DNA from 3 places in the Georhizobium sp. MAB10 genome. Region 3 is predicted to be linked to each of the others. Evidence: riboswitches for the same ligand, from Rfam matches in the RefSeq annotation. Region 3 holds a riboswitch; each other region holds the start of a gene.
The links. Region 3 has a riboswitch for cobalamin ahead of PU133_RS08975 (HupE/UreJ family protein). Riboswitches for the same ligand answer to the same signal wherever they lie in the genome.
Positions count from the first base shown of each region.

Region 1: linked by a shared signal. The riboswitch ahead of PU133_RS18635 (TonB-dependent receptor plug domain-containing protein) and the one ahead of PU133_RS08975 (HupE/UreJ family protein) in region 3 are both predicted to bind cobalamin.
Region 2: linked by a shared signal. The riboswitch ahead of PU133_RS09880 (HupE/UreJ family protein) and the one ahead of PU133_RS08975 (HupE/UreJ family protein) in region 3 are both predicted to bind cobalamin.

Region 1 covers NZ_CP118314.1:3,879,385-3,883,525, forward strand. Annotated here, with positions in the region: gene PU133_RS18630 (indolepyruvate oxidoreductase subunit beta family protein) at 1-1,199, shown strand, start outside; cobalamin riboswitch at 1,269-1,475, shown strand; gene PU133_RS18635 (TonB-dependent receptor plug domain-containing protein) at 1,663-3,621, shown strand; gene PU133_RS18640 (ABC transporter substrate-binding protein) at 3,723-4,141, shown strand, end outside.
Region 2 covers NZ_CP118314.1:2,118,960-2,123,100, forward strand. Annotated here, with positions in the region: gene PU133_RS09865 (FAD-dependent oxidoreductase) at 1-632, shown strand, start outside; gene PU133_RS09870 (DUF2783 domain-containing protein) at 629-826, shown strand; gene mgrA (L-glyceraldehyde 3-phosphate reductase) at 894-1,946, shown strand; cobalamin riboswitch at 2,007-2,193, shown strand; gene PU133_RS09880 (HupE/UreJ family protein) at 2,242-2,850, shown strand; gene PU133_RS09885 (zinc ABC transporter substrate-binding protein) at 2,942-4,081, opposite strand.
Region 3 covers NZ_CP118314.1:1,943,419-1,947,559, reverse strand. Annotated here, with positions in the region: gene cobW (cobalamin biosynthesis protein CobW) at 1-522, opposite strand, end outside; gene cobU (bifunctional adenosylcobinamide kinase/adenosylcobinamide-phosphate guanylyltransferase) at 528-1,061, opposite strand; gene PU133_RS08975 (HupE/UreJ family protein) at 1,066-1,701, opposite strand; cobalamin riboswitch at 1,834-2,214, opposite strand; gene PU133_RS08970 (cobyric acid synthase) at 2,262-3,722, opposite strand; gene PU133_RS08965 (hypothetical protein) at 3,915-4,061, shown strand.

The DNA.
Region 1 (4,141 bases), 1.9 Mb from region 3:
TTGCCTCCGCGCACCGTGTGCTCGCGGTGTCGGAAAAGATCGTACCGGGCGACGGCCGCGCCGATGCTCCCGGGGTGACGGAAGCCGTTGCCGCCGCTGCACACCGCCTCGTCTGTTTCGACATGGAGCAGGTCGCCGTGGATGCCGGCAGCGTGATTTCCTCGAGCTTGTTCGGGGCTCTGGCCGGCAGCGGCGCCCTGCCCTTCGAGCGTGAAGCCTATGAGGCCACCATCCGGCGCTCCGGCCGCGGCGTCGAAGCGAGCTTGCGGGCGTTCAATGCGGCCTGCGACCTCGCCCTTGCGGGCGGAAAGACGCCGGCTGTTGCCGTTCCCGAAGCGGTCAAGGCCGAAGCGCGCGATCCGGAAGGCCCGGAAGCGCTCGTTTCCGAATGGCGCGCACTGCGCAGCATGATCGGCGATCTTCCTGCCCCCGTGCAGGACATGGCAGGCCGTGGTCTGCGCAAGGTCGTGGATTACCAGGATCTCGCCTACGGCCGCGACTATCTCGACCATCTGAAGAGGGTCATCGCCATCGACGATGCCGCGCATGAATGGCGGCTGTCGATCGAGGCGGCCAAGTACATCGCCAATGCGCTCGTCTACGACGACATCATCCGCGTAGCCGACCTGAAGACCCGCGCCAGCCGTGAAGCGCGGCTGCGGCGCGAACAAGGGATTGGCGGCGACGCCATCGCCCATGTGACGGAGTATTTCCATCCGCGCATGCAGGAAATCTGTGGCACGCTGCCCGTCCGCCTCGGACGCTGGATCGAAAGCAGCCCACGGGTCTTCGGCGCGCTCGACAAGGTGTTCAACCGCGGCCGACGCATCCGCACCGACGGCATCGTCGGCTTCGGCATGCTCTACGGGATTGCGACGCTGAAGCCTGCGCGACGCCGCCTGCTCCGCCACGAGGTGGAGATGAAGCACATGGCGCAGTGGCTGGAAACGGCGCTGTCGGTCCGCGACATCAATTACGATCTCGCTGTCGAGGTGCTGAAATGCCGGCGCCTGATCAAGGGCTATTCCGACACGCATGAGCGCGGCCTGTCGAAATATCGACGCGTGATGGACGGCCTGCCGATGATCCGCCACCGGGAAGATGCGGCCGACTGGCTGCGGCGCCTGCGCGAAGCCGCCCTTCTCGATGAGGAAGGCAAGGCGCTGGATGGCGCCCTGAAAACCATAGAGACGCTCTAAATATCTTTCGGAGAGAAGATTTCTCAGCATGGGCGAGCCTGTGGATTGACCCGCGGAACGCCCACCCCTACACGTGTGCTCGGAACGGGTTTCACCTTCGGGTGGATGAAAAGGGAATGCGGTTCGGCCATTCGGCCAATTCCGCAACTGCCCCCGCAACTGTAGCCGCCGAGCTTCCTTCCATGATGCCACTGGGTGTGTTCGCACATTCGGGAAGGCGGAAGACGAAGCGTTGACGCGGAAGTCAGGAGACCTGCCTGTTCCAGTCACCCATGCGTGGACACGGGGTGTGGTCCATGCGCGGTCGTCCGTGGCGGTGACATTTGAAAGAGTGTTGCCGCACGCCGGGTGCGACCTTTGGTGAGCCTTTGTGCATATCGCCTCTGCCGTCCGTCCGTCTGCGGTTTCTGATGAAACCGGGAGCGTGCCACCGTGCCGTTCCACGACCCGAAGGGCAGACCCATTGTTTAAAGCGTTCATTCCAGCAGGGCTAATCCTGCTGGCGGCTGCCGGCGTTGCCGGCGCTCAAGAATCCGAGACCACCACCGTTCTCGACCGGCTGCTGGTCACCGACGGACTGACGCCGGTGGCAGAGGAAAAATCCGGCCGTGCCTTCACCGTCATCACCGCCGAGGATATCGAGCGAAGCCAGGTGACGTCGGTTGCCGATATCCTGCGCACCGTTCCCGGATTGTCGGTTTCCCGCATGGGATCGATCGGCGCACAGACGCAGGTGCGGGTGCGCGGCGCCGAAGCCAACCACGTCATCGTCATGATCGACGGCGTGGACGTCAGCGACACGGCAGCCGGCGAGTTCGATTTCGGCAGCCTCATGACGTCCGACATCGAACGCATCGAAGTCCTGCGCGGGCCGCAGAGCGCGTTTTACGGCTCCAACGCGCTCTCGGGCGTCATCAACGTCATCACCAAGCGCGGCGAGCGTGGCGGCTTCAGGACGAACGTACGGAGCGAGACCGGAACCGACGGCACTGTGCTCGGCGGCGTCACGCTGAGTGGCGGGCGCGACGATTTCGATCTGTCGCTTGGCGCCACGTTCCGACGCAGCGACGGCTACAATGTCTCGCCGTTCGGCTCGGAGAAGGACGGCGACCGCAATGCCACGCTCAACGGCCGGTTCGCCTATGACCTGATGCCGGGGCTGACGCTCGACGGCACGCTTCGCTACGTCAATCGCCGCAGCGAACTCGATCCGCAGAATTTCGAGACGCTCGGACCGCCGGACTTTCTGCCGGGCCCGTTCGTCGGCCTGGTTGTCGATGGCGACGAGGAAACGGCGACAGAAGAGCTTGTTGGTTCGCTCGGGCTTACGCATGAATCTGCCGATGGCGCCTGGACGCAAAATCTGCGCATCTCCGGCAACGACACGTTCCGTGAAAACTTCACCGATGGAGCGCTTGCAACATCCAGCGACGGCAACCGCGTCACTGCGTCCTATCAGGCGACCTATGCGTTCGACACGCCGAACCTGCTCGACGCCACGCACAAGATCACAGGCGGGTACGAGTTCGAGCGGGAAACCTATCTGCCGTCGCACCTGACCGAACGCCAGAGCCGCGATGGGAACTCGTTCGTTGCCGAATATCGCGGCGAGTATCTCGGGCAGTTCTTTCTGAATGGCGCGATCCGTCACGATCTGAACGACCGCTTCGCCGATTCCACGACGTTCAGCCTCAGCGGTGCCTGGGCCGTTCCGGGCACGCTCACGCGTCTGCACTCCTCGATCGGCACGGGCGTCACCAATCCCACCTTCATCGAGCAATTCGGCTATGATCCGGAAAGCTTCGTTGGAAACCCCAATCTCATTCCGGAAGAAAGCATCGGGTTCGATATCGGCATCGAGCAAGGCTTCCTCGGCGGGGCACTCATCGTCGATCTCACCTATTTCAACCAGGACCTGACGAACGAGATCGCAACGGTGTTCGGGCCGGCGCCGACCTATGCGTCGACGCCGATCAACCTCCTGGGCGAAAGCCGTCGTCAGGGCATCGAGATCGCTGCGACCTTCGATCTCGGATCGGGGCTCTCGGCCAGGGGCAGCTACACCTATCTCGATGCCAGCGAGCAGAGCCAGAGCGGGGGACCGCGCCTTGCCGAAGTGCGCAGACCCCGCCACTCAGGATCGCTCGGCCTCACCTATCGCTTCATGGAAGAGCGCGCGTCGCTCTTCGGCGAAGTGATCTTCAACGGCGAGATGGAGGATGTCGCTTTCGTTCCGACGCTGCCCAACCGCGTGACGCTCGACGCCTACCAGACGGTCAATATCGGCGGCAGCTACCGGTTCAACGAGACGTTCGAGGCCTATGGCCGGGTGGAGAACCTGTTCGACGAGGATTACCAGGAAATCTTCGGCTACAACGCGCAAGGCCGGACGGCCTTCGTTGGATTGAGGGGATCGTTCTGACGCTTGGCGCGCGCAGCTTTCTGCTGAGCCTAGTCGGCGTGGTGGCCGTTGCCGCCGCGCCGACAGCCAGCGCCGAGACCATGCCGCAACGCGTGGTGTCAATGAATGTCTGCACCGATCAGCTTGCCATGCTGCTTGCCGCCGACGGCCAGCTGATCTCGGTTTCAAGCCTTGCCCGTGACGCCGATTATTCCATGCTGGCCGAAGATGCAGCAGCCTATCCGATCAATTACGGGCGCGCCGAGGAAATCCATCAACTGCAGCCGGATCTTGCGCTGGCTGGCACGTTCACCACCCGCAGCACAGTTGCGATGCTCCGCCGCCTCGGCATCCGCGTCGAGGAATTCGCGCCAGAAACGTCGCTCGATGACATCCGGTCGAACCTTCAGCGCATGGGCGCGCTTTTGGGACGGGAAGACGAAGCCGCAGAGCTTGTCGCCGCATTCGATGCGCGGCTTGCCGGACTGGCCGGTGACCGGTCGGATCTCGATGTCGCCATCTACGAACCCGACAGCTATGC
Region 2 (4,141 bases), 180 kb from region 3:
ACGATATCGATAATCTCGGCTGGAAGCTTGCGGCGGTCGTCCAGGGCAAGGCACCGGAGACGTTGATCGAGAGCTACAACGAAGAGCGCGTCCACGGCGCCGACGAGAACATCGCGCACTCGGCCAATGCGACGAATTTCATGACTCCGAAGACGGAGATGGAGCGCATCTTCCGCGATGAGGTTCTTCGGCTTGCGGCCGACGCGCCCTTTGCCCGGCGTCTCGTCAATTCTGGTCGGCTGTCGCTGCCCTGTTCGCTGGAAGGGCTGTCGCTGCAGACGCCGTGCGACGCCGACGCACCCGTCAAGCCGGGCACTGTTCTGCCCGATGCGCCGCTGCTCAAGGGCAACCGCTCGACCTGGCTGCTCAACGAGATCGGCGGCGAATTCTGCCTGCTGACAACGGAACGTGACCGGCCAATGTCGCACGGCTTGCCGATGGTCCAGATCGCGGCCGATGCTTCGGCCGGCGACGACTGCCTGATCGATCTGGACGGCCATGCTTTCAAACGGCTCGGTCAGGGTTTCACCTATCTTGTTCGGCCGGACCAGCACATCGCGGCAGCGTTCGTCGCCCCCAGCGTCAACGACATTGCCACTGCACACCAACGGGCGCTTGGAGGCGGCCGATGACCGACATTCTGCAAGACCGGCTGGGCCCCGCCGGCGATCGGTTCTATGCCGAGCTCATGGCGGCGCAACGCGCTCTCTCCAACGAGGAAGCACAGCGCTTCAATGCACGGCTCATCCTCCTGATGGCGAACGCCATAGGCGATGGCGAGACGCTCTCGGCGCTGATCCGTGAGGCTGCGCGGCACAAGGCCTGAAGCCTCTTCCGTTTTGGCGGCGGAGCGCCTATCCCTCGCGCTCCAACGCATGAAGGGAGATTGCGCCATGGCATGGCAGCCGGCTGAAAACCGTTACGAAACGATGCGCTACAACCGTTGCGGCCGCAGCGGATTGAAGCTTCCCGCGATCTCCCTCGGTCTCTGGCACAATTTCGGCGACGATACGCCCCATCAGACCAAGCGCGACATTTGCCGCCGCGCCTTCGATCTCGGCATCACCCATTTCGACCTCGCCAACAATTACGGTCCGCCGCCCGGATCGGCCGAAACGGCCTTTGGCGAAATCTTGCGAACCGATTTTGCCGGCTACCGCGATCAACTCATCATCTCTTCCAAGGCCGGCTACGACATGTGGCCGGGGCCCTATGGGGAGTGGGGAAGCCGCAAATACGTCATTGCCTCCTGCGACCAGAGTCTGAAGCGGATGGGGCTCGACTATGTCGACATCTTCTATTCGCACCGCTTCGATCCGGAGACGCCGCTTGAAGAAACGATGATGGCGCTCGATCAGATCGTGCGTTCGGGCAAGGCCCTTTACGCGGGCATCTCCTCCTATAACGCCCAGCGAACGCGGGAAGCTGCGGCGATCCTCAAGGACCTCGGCACGCCGTGTCTCATCCATCAGCCGAGCTATTCCATGCTCAACCGCTGGGTCGAAGATGACGGCCTTCTCGATGCGCTCGACGATCTCGGCATCGGATCGATCGTCTTCTCGCCGCTTGCCCAGGGCATGCTCACGACCAAGTATCTGAAGGGCGTGCCGGAGGATAGCCGTGCCAGCCAAGGCAAGTCCCTGATGCCGGAATTCCTCAACGACAAGAACCTCGCCAATATCCGCGCGCTGAACGAGATCGCCGAGAAGCGCGGCCAGACGCTGGCGCAAATGGCCATTGCCTGGGTTCTGCGCGGTGGCCGCGTCACCTCGGCGCTTATCGGCGCCAGCCGTGTGTCGCAGGTGGAAGATTGCGTCGGAGCGCTCGCCAATCTCGATTTCACCGACGCCGAACTGGCCGAAATCGACAGCTACGCCCGTGAGGCCGACATCAATCTCTGGGCCGCATCGGCAGAGCGCAAAGGGCCTGCCCGCAAAAAGAAGTGAAGCGTCGGCTTTTGCTCAAGAAATGAGCATCGCCAGCGGTTGTGTTTTGTCGCGGCCGCTGTCACCAATCGTTGCGACGGTGCCTTGATCTTCAAGGTGAAACGGGAAGCCGGTGAAAAACCGGCGCCGCCCCCGCGACTGTCAGGGACGATGCCCTTCCATCATGCCACTGGTGCGCTTCTTGCATCGGGAAGGCGGAGGGGATTGGTCCCGAGCCAGGAGACCGGCCGTCAGCCACGCGGCAAAGCCGCAGATACGACCAGAGATGGGGCGGAGGGCCCCGAAAGGATTTGATATGCGCATTCTGACCACACTTGCAGCCTTCGCGCTTTCGACCGGGGCGGCCTTCGCCCATCCCGGGCATGGCGGCCATGACAATGCAAGCTTCGCCTATGGTTTCATGCACCCGCTGGGCGGCCTAGATCACCTGCTTGCCATGATCGCCGTCGGCTTCCTGGCGTATCTGGTTGCTGAGCGGACCAGCTCCAACCGCCCGCGCTGGCTCGTCCCCGCAGCCTTTGTCGGCGCCATGGCGATCGGCGGTGTTCTTGGCGCATTCGCCTTCGATCTGCCGCTTGTTGAACTCGGCATCGGCCTGTCGATCGTTGCCATTGGCGCAGCCGCCGCGTTCGGTCGCCAGATGCCGGTCGCAGCAGCCATGGCTCTCGTCGGCTTCTTCGCCATCTTCCACGGTCATGCGCACGGCACCGAAATGCCGCAGGACAGCGCAGGGCTCGCCTATGGCCTCGGCTTCATGGCGGCAACGGCTCTGCTCCATGCTGCAGGCATCGCAGCCGGCCTTGGCATCGGCAAGCTGTCCCGCTCGCAGGGCGTGCTGGCAGCGCGCGCCGGTGGCGGCGTGATGGCGCTTGCGGGTGTTGCGATCGTCGCCGGCATCATCTGATAGCTTCCGGACTACGGATCAACTCGATCAAAAAAGGCCCCGGCAGCGCTGCCGGGGCCTTTTTTGTCGCGATGTCACTGAAGCGCAGCGATCAGCTTTCTTCGCCGAGACATGTCGTAAAAGACGTCGCCATGTTGCGGAGCAGTTCGAAGTAGAGATCCGGCCCATCGGCGATTTCCGCGCCTTCGGGATCCAGCACGCCGGCCTTCGCATCCGTGCCTTCGATCACGACATTGACGATCCGGGGCTCGAATTGCGGCTCGGCGAAAACGCAGGCGGCATCCAGCTCGTTGACGCGCTGGCGCAGTTCGGAGATGCGTTCCGCACCCGGCGCCACTTCCGGGCTGATCGTGATCGCGCCGGCAGCCCGGAGACCGAACCGGTTCTCGAAATAGTGGTAGGCATCGTGGAAGACGATGAAGGGCCGATCGGCAACCGGTTCGACGGTCGCGGCGATTTCGGTCGACAGCTCGTCGATCCGTGCCGTCAAAGCTTCTGCATTGCTGCGATAGGTGTCGGCATTGTCCGGATCGGCATCGGCCAGAGCGGCCTCGATCACGCCGACCATCAGCTTGGCATTTTCGGGATCCAGCCAATAATGCGGATCCGTGCCGGAATGATCGTGTCCCGCATGGCCATCGCTGGAATGGTCGTGAGCCGCGTGGTCCTCGTGGCCGTGATCGTGCGCAGCGCCTGCTTCCTCGGCGTGATCGTGGCTCTGCTCGTGATGATGGTCCTCGTTGTTGCCGTGGTCATCATCGCCGTGATCATGATCGTCATGGCTGTGGTCGTGATCGTCGTGCGCGTGCTCTTCATGGGCATGACCATCCCCATGGTCACCGTGATCATGAGCCTCGAAGGCGCCGCCTTCGCGGAACTCAAGCCGCGTCATGCCTTCAGTCTGTTCCAGCGTCACCACGCGCGCATTGGCGCTCAACGTGTCGAGCGGCTGATCGAGGAATGGCTCGAGCCCTGGACCGACCCAAAATACGAGCGGCGCGTCCTGAAGCATGGCTGCATCCGATGGGCGCAGCGTATAAGTGTGTGGGGACGCGGCGCCCTTGACGAGAAGTTCCGGTTCGCCCACGCCTTCCATGACGCCTGCGACCAGCGAGTGGATCGGCTTGATCGACGTGACGACACCGTCAAGCGCCAAGGCGGGGGAGGCTGTCAGGGCAGTCGCTGCCATGAAGGCGGCGGCCGACGATGCGATGAGTGCGGAAGATTTCATGCTTGTCCCTCAGTTTCCAGGCAGCTTGTAATCATATAACATTTCTTGTGTAACGCTATA
Region 3 (4,141 bases):
AGTCAGCTGATCCTCGAAAAGCTCCTCCAGCGGGCTTTCGTGATCGAGGCTCTCGTCGGCGGCACGGAGCGCATCGACACGGTCCTCGTCATCGGCGAAGCGCCCGGCTGCAACCGCTGCGCTGTCGACGACGGTGACGACGCCATCGACCGTCACCCGCTCCTTGATGCCCGGCCAGTTGAAGGCGTTGACGAGCGGTTGCGGCAGCGCGAGGCCCGAGGTTTCGATGACGATGTGATCCGGCAGCCGGTCGCGTTCCAGGAGCTTTTCCATCGTCGGGATGAAATCGTCGGCGACCGTGCAGCAGATGCAGCCATTGGTCAGTTCGACGATATCATCTTCGCTACAGGTTTCGGCACCGCATCCTTTGAGCACGTCGCCATCGACGCCCAAATCGCCGAATTCATTGATGATCAGCGCGATGCGGCGACCTTGCGCATTCATCAGCAGGTTTCGAATGATCGTCGTCTTGCCGGCGCCGAGAAAGCCGGTGATCACCGTTGCCGGTATCTTCGATTGCATGGGAACTAACCCTTCATTTTGAGCGGCAGGCCGGCGGCGACGAAGTAGACTTCGCCTGCGACCGCAGCGATTTTCTGGTGCAGGCGCCCCGCGTGGTCGCGAAAGGCGCGCGCCATGGAATTTTCCGGCACGATGCCGAGGCCGACCTCGTTGGAGACGAGGATCACGCGACCGGGCGGGCTGGCGAGGAGCGAGACGAGATCGTCGAAAGCAGCGTCCATCGCGGCATCGCCCTGCTCTTCCATCATGAGATTGGTGACCCAGAGCGTCAGGCAATCCACCAGCACGACGCGGTCTGGCCGGATGTGCTCGCGCAGCACCCCGGTAAGCGAAAGCGGGCAATCATGGGTCACCCAGTCCGCACCGCGATCGACCCTGTGCCGTGCGATTCTCGCCCGCATCTCGTCGTCGAAGGCCTGCGCGGTCGCGACGTAATGGCGAGGAAGGCCCGTTCCCCGCGCCAGCTTTTCGGCATAGGCCGATTTGCCGGAGCGGGCCCCGCCAAGGACGAAGACCGCCCCGTTTCGCTGTTCGGCCATGTGGTCAGGCAAGACCGATGGCCGCAAGCACATGCTCGCCGACGAGCAAGGCTCCGACGCCTGCCACGACACCGCCGGAGATCCGCAAAGCGACATTGTCGGCGGTTCGGCCCGCCGCGAACAGTGCCGTCACGGCGAGGCCAGCACCGATCGCGCTCAGATACTGAGTGGCTGCAAAGCCCGCGAGATAGGCGAGAACCGGCGTCGTTTCGGCTCCGAACACGGCTTCGCCATAGGCGTGACCATGAAAGAGGCCGGCCAGCGCGAAGACGGCAGCGTAGGCGGCCGGAGCGTAAACGCGGCCCGAAAGCAGCATGATGCCGAGCACCGCGACCGACAGCGCGACCATGACTTCCACGAAGGGCAGACCGAGCGCTGCGAGGTGGACAAGCGTGCCGAGAACAGTCGCGCCAATGAAGAAGAGCGGCATGGTGAAGCGATGGCGCGTGAGCGTGGCCGCAATACCGACGGCGATGATGAACGCCAAATGGTCAAGCCCGATGATCGGATGCCCGATGCCGGACAAAAGACCTGCAGAGAAGGTTGAGGGCGTCTCGCCGCCCATTGGATGGTGGGCGTAGGCAGACGAGGCAAGCACAGAAAAGATTGCGGCTGCTACGCCGCGCTTGAAGACGATCATGAAGACAACTCCCGTGTCAGATAGGCCGTGAAGGCCTCTGAACAGCGTGTTCGCCTGACCGCGCAGTCTCCCCCATAGACCGGTGTCCCCCGGCAACGAGACTGTTGGCCAAGAGCGGAACACCCCGTCCCTCTAGGTTCGATGTCGACAGGCAGGTCTCCTGGCTCGTGGCTGCAGCACCGGACCGAAGGTCCGGTGCAACGGCTTGTCCCTCACCTTCCCGGAGCTTGCGGCGGCTGCGCCAGCGGACGATTCGTAGACAGGAGGCGTCCAGCCGTGGTTCTGCGCGGTCGCCACTCCAGTGGCTTTTCCAGTGATTGAGCTTCTAAGGCCTGCCCTGCACCATGCCGGGCATCGACCAACGAGACGCAATCGCCGGATGGGAAAGCCTCGCCACTCTACAGTCGCGGGGTCGGCTGCGATCAAGGCGCCCGAATTGGGTCCACCCCTCGCATTCCCTTTTCATCCCCGAACGCCAATGGCGCTCAGGAAACCTTTCGATGCACTAGAGATAGGCGTGGCGTGCGATCGGTGTCAATCGCGTTCGAGCGCTTCGCGCATCAGACAGACGCGGCCGAACCGAGAAGCCCGTCGACATCGAGCACCTGTTCCAGCCGCGCGGCGATGGCGTCGAGAGCGGCGTCGACACCCTGCGCATAATTGTCTGCTCCGGCTTTGACACCGAGTGTCGCGAGATAAGCGCGGCGGAACCCGTCGGCGGCGAAAAGCCCGTGCAGATAGGTACCCATCACACGCCCATCGGCCGTCGTGGCGCCATCCGGTCGGCCGTCGATCACCACCGGCGCGCAGGCCGCATCCGGTCCCTCGCTGACGCCGAGGTGGATTTCATATCCCTGCAACGGCTCATCGAATACCGTCGAATGGGCGGAGACATTTCGTACGATCTTGTCAGGCGCCATCACCGTATCGACGTCGAGCAACCCGAGCCCCTCGACGCGCGATGGTGCGCCTTCGAGCCCAAGTGGATCGGCGACGCTGCGGCCCAGCATCTGGTATCCGCCGCAAATGCCGACCACGTGGCCGCCGCGGCGCACATGACGCGCAAGATCGAGATCCCATCCATTCGCCCGGAAAGCGGCCAGATCGCCGATGGTGGATTTCGAGCCGGGCATCACGATCAGGCCGGCATCGTCCGGCAAGCGTTCGCCGCTGCGCACATAGACCAGATCGATCTCAGGCTCTGCCGAAAGCGGATCGAGATCGTCGAAATTGGCGATTCGCGACAGAACGGGTACGGCAACCTTCAGCGCCCGCGCCGATCCCGCCGCCAATCGCTCGAGCGCCACGGAATCCTCAGCCGGCAATCGGGCCGTCTCGGCCAGCCAGGGTACGACACCGAAGCTTTGCCAGCCGGTGAACCGAGTGATCGCCGCCAGCCCCTCGTCGAAGAGACTGACATCACCACGAAACTTGTTGATCAGATAGCCGCAGATCATGCGCCGGTCTTCCTCCGGCAGTATGTGATGCGTCCCTACTATCGAGGCGATCACACCGCCCCGGTCGATGTCGCCGACGAGCACCACCGGCACGCCGGCCTTCGTCGCAAACCCCATATTGGCGATATCGCCGGCGCGCAGATTGATTTCGGCCGGCGAGCCAGCGCCTTCGACGAGGACAAGATCGCAATCCTGCGTGAGACGCGCAAAGCTCTCCATCACCTTTTCGAGCAGCTGCGGCTTCAGCGCCTGGTAGTCCCTGCCCCTTGCCTTGCCCACGACGCGGCCGTGAACGACGACCTGGCTTCCCGTCTCGCTTTCCGGCTTCAACAGGATCGGGTTCATGTGGATCGAAGGTGGCGTACGGGCGGCCAGCGCCTGCAGCCACTGCGCCCGCCCCATCTCGCCGCCATCCTCCGCGACGGCGGCGTTGTTCGACATGTTCTGCGGCTTGAACGGCCTGACCCGGAGGCCACGGTTTGCTGCAAGCCGGCAAAGCCCCGCCACCAGAACGGTCTTGCCGACATCCGAGCCGGTTCCTTGCAACATCAGCGCTTTTGCCAAACGACTGTCTCCGGTGCATTTGGGCTTCCCTAGCATCGGGCAACGCAGCCGTCATGGTGCAGTTTGGTCGACGAGCCGGGCAATCCCCCAACAATCATTTTTGCGACATTTGGTGGCGCTGGCATGTCGGCGGCGACGCGGCGACAAGCTTATATGCGTTGCACGCGTTTCCAGCCCTTAAGAGTGAATTGCATGCGTGACTTCCTGAACAATCTGCGTCGCCGCTTTGCCGGGGCCAATCGCCCTGCCGCATCTGCACGTCCCCACGATTTTGTGCTGCGTCACCAGATCGAGTGCGGCCCGTTCAACACGAGACGGCACCGCTTCTTCGACATCTGACGGCGACCGGAAGGTCAAACAAAAACAGCCGCGCCTGCTTCATGCAGGCGCGGCTGTTTTTGTAACTGGAGGCGCTAAAG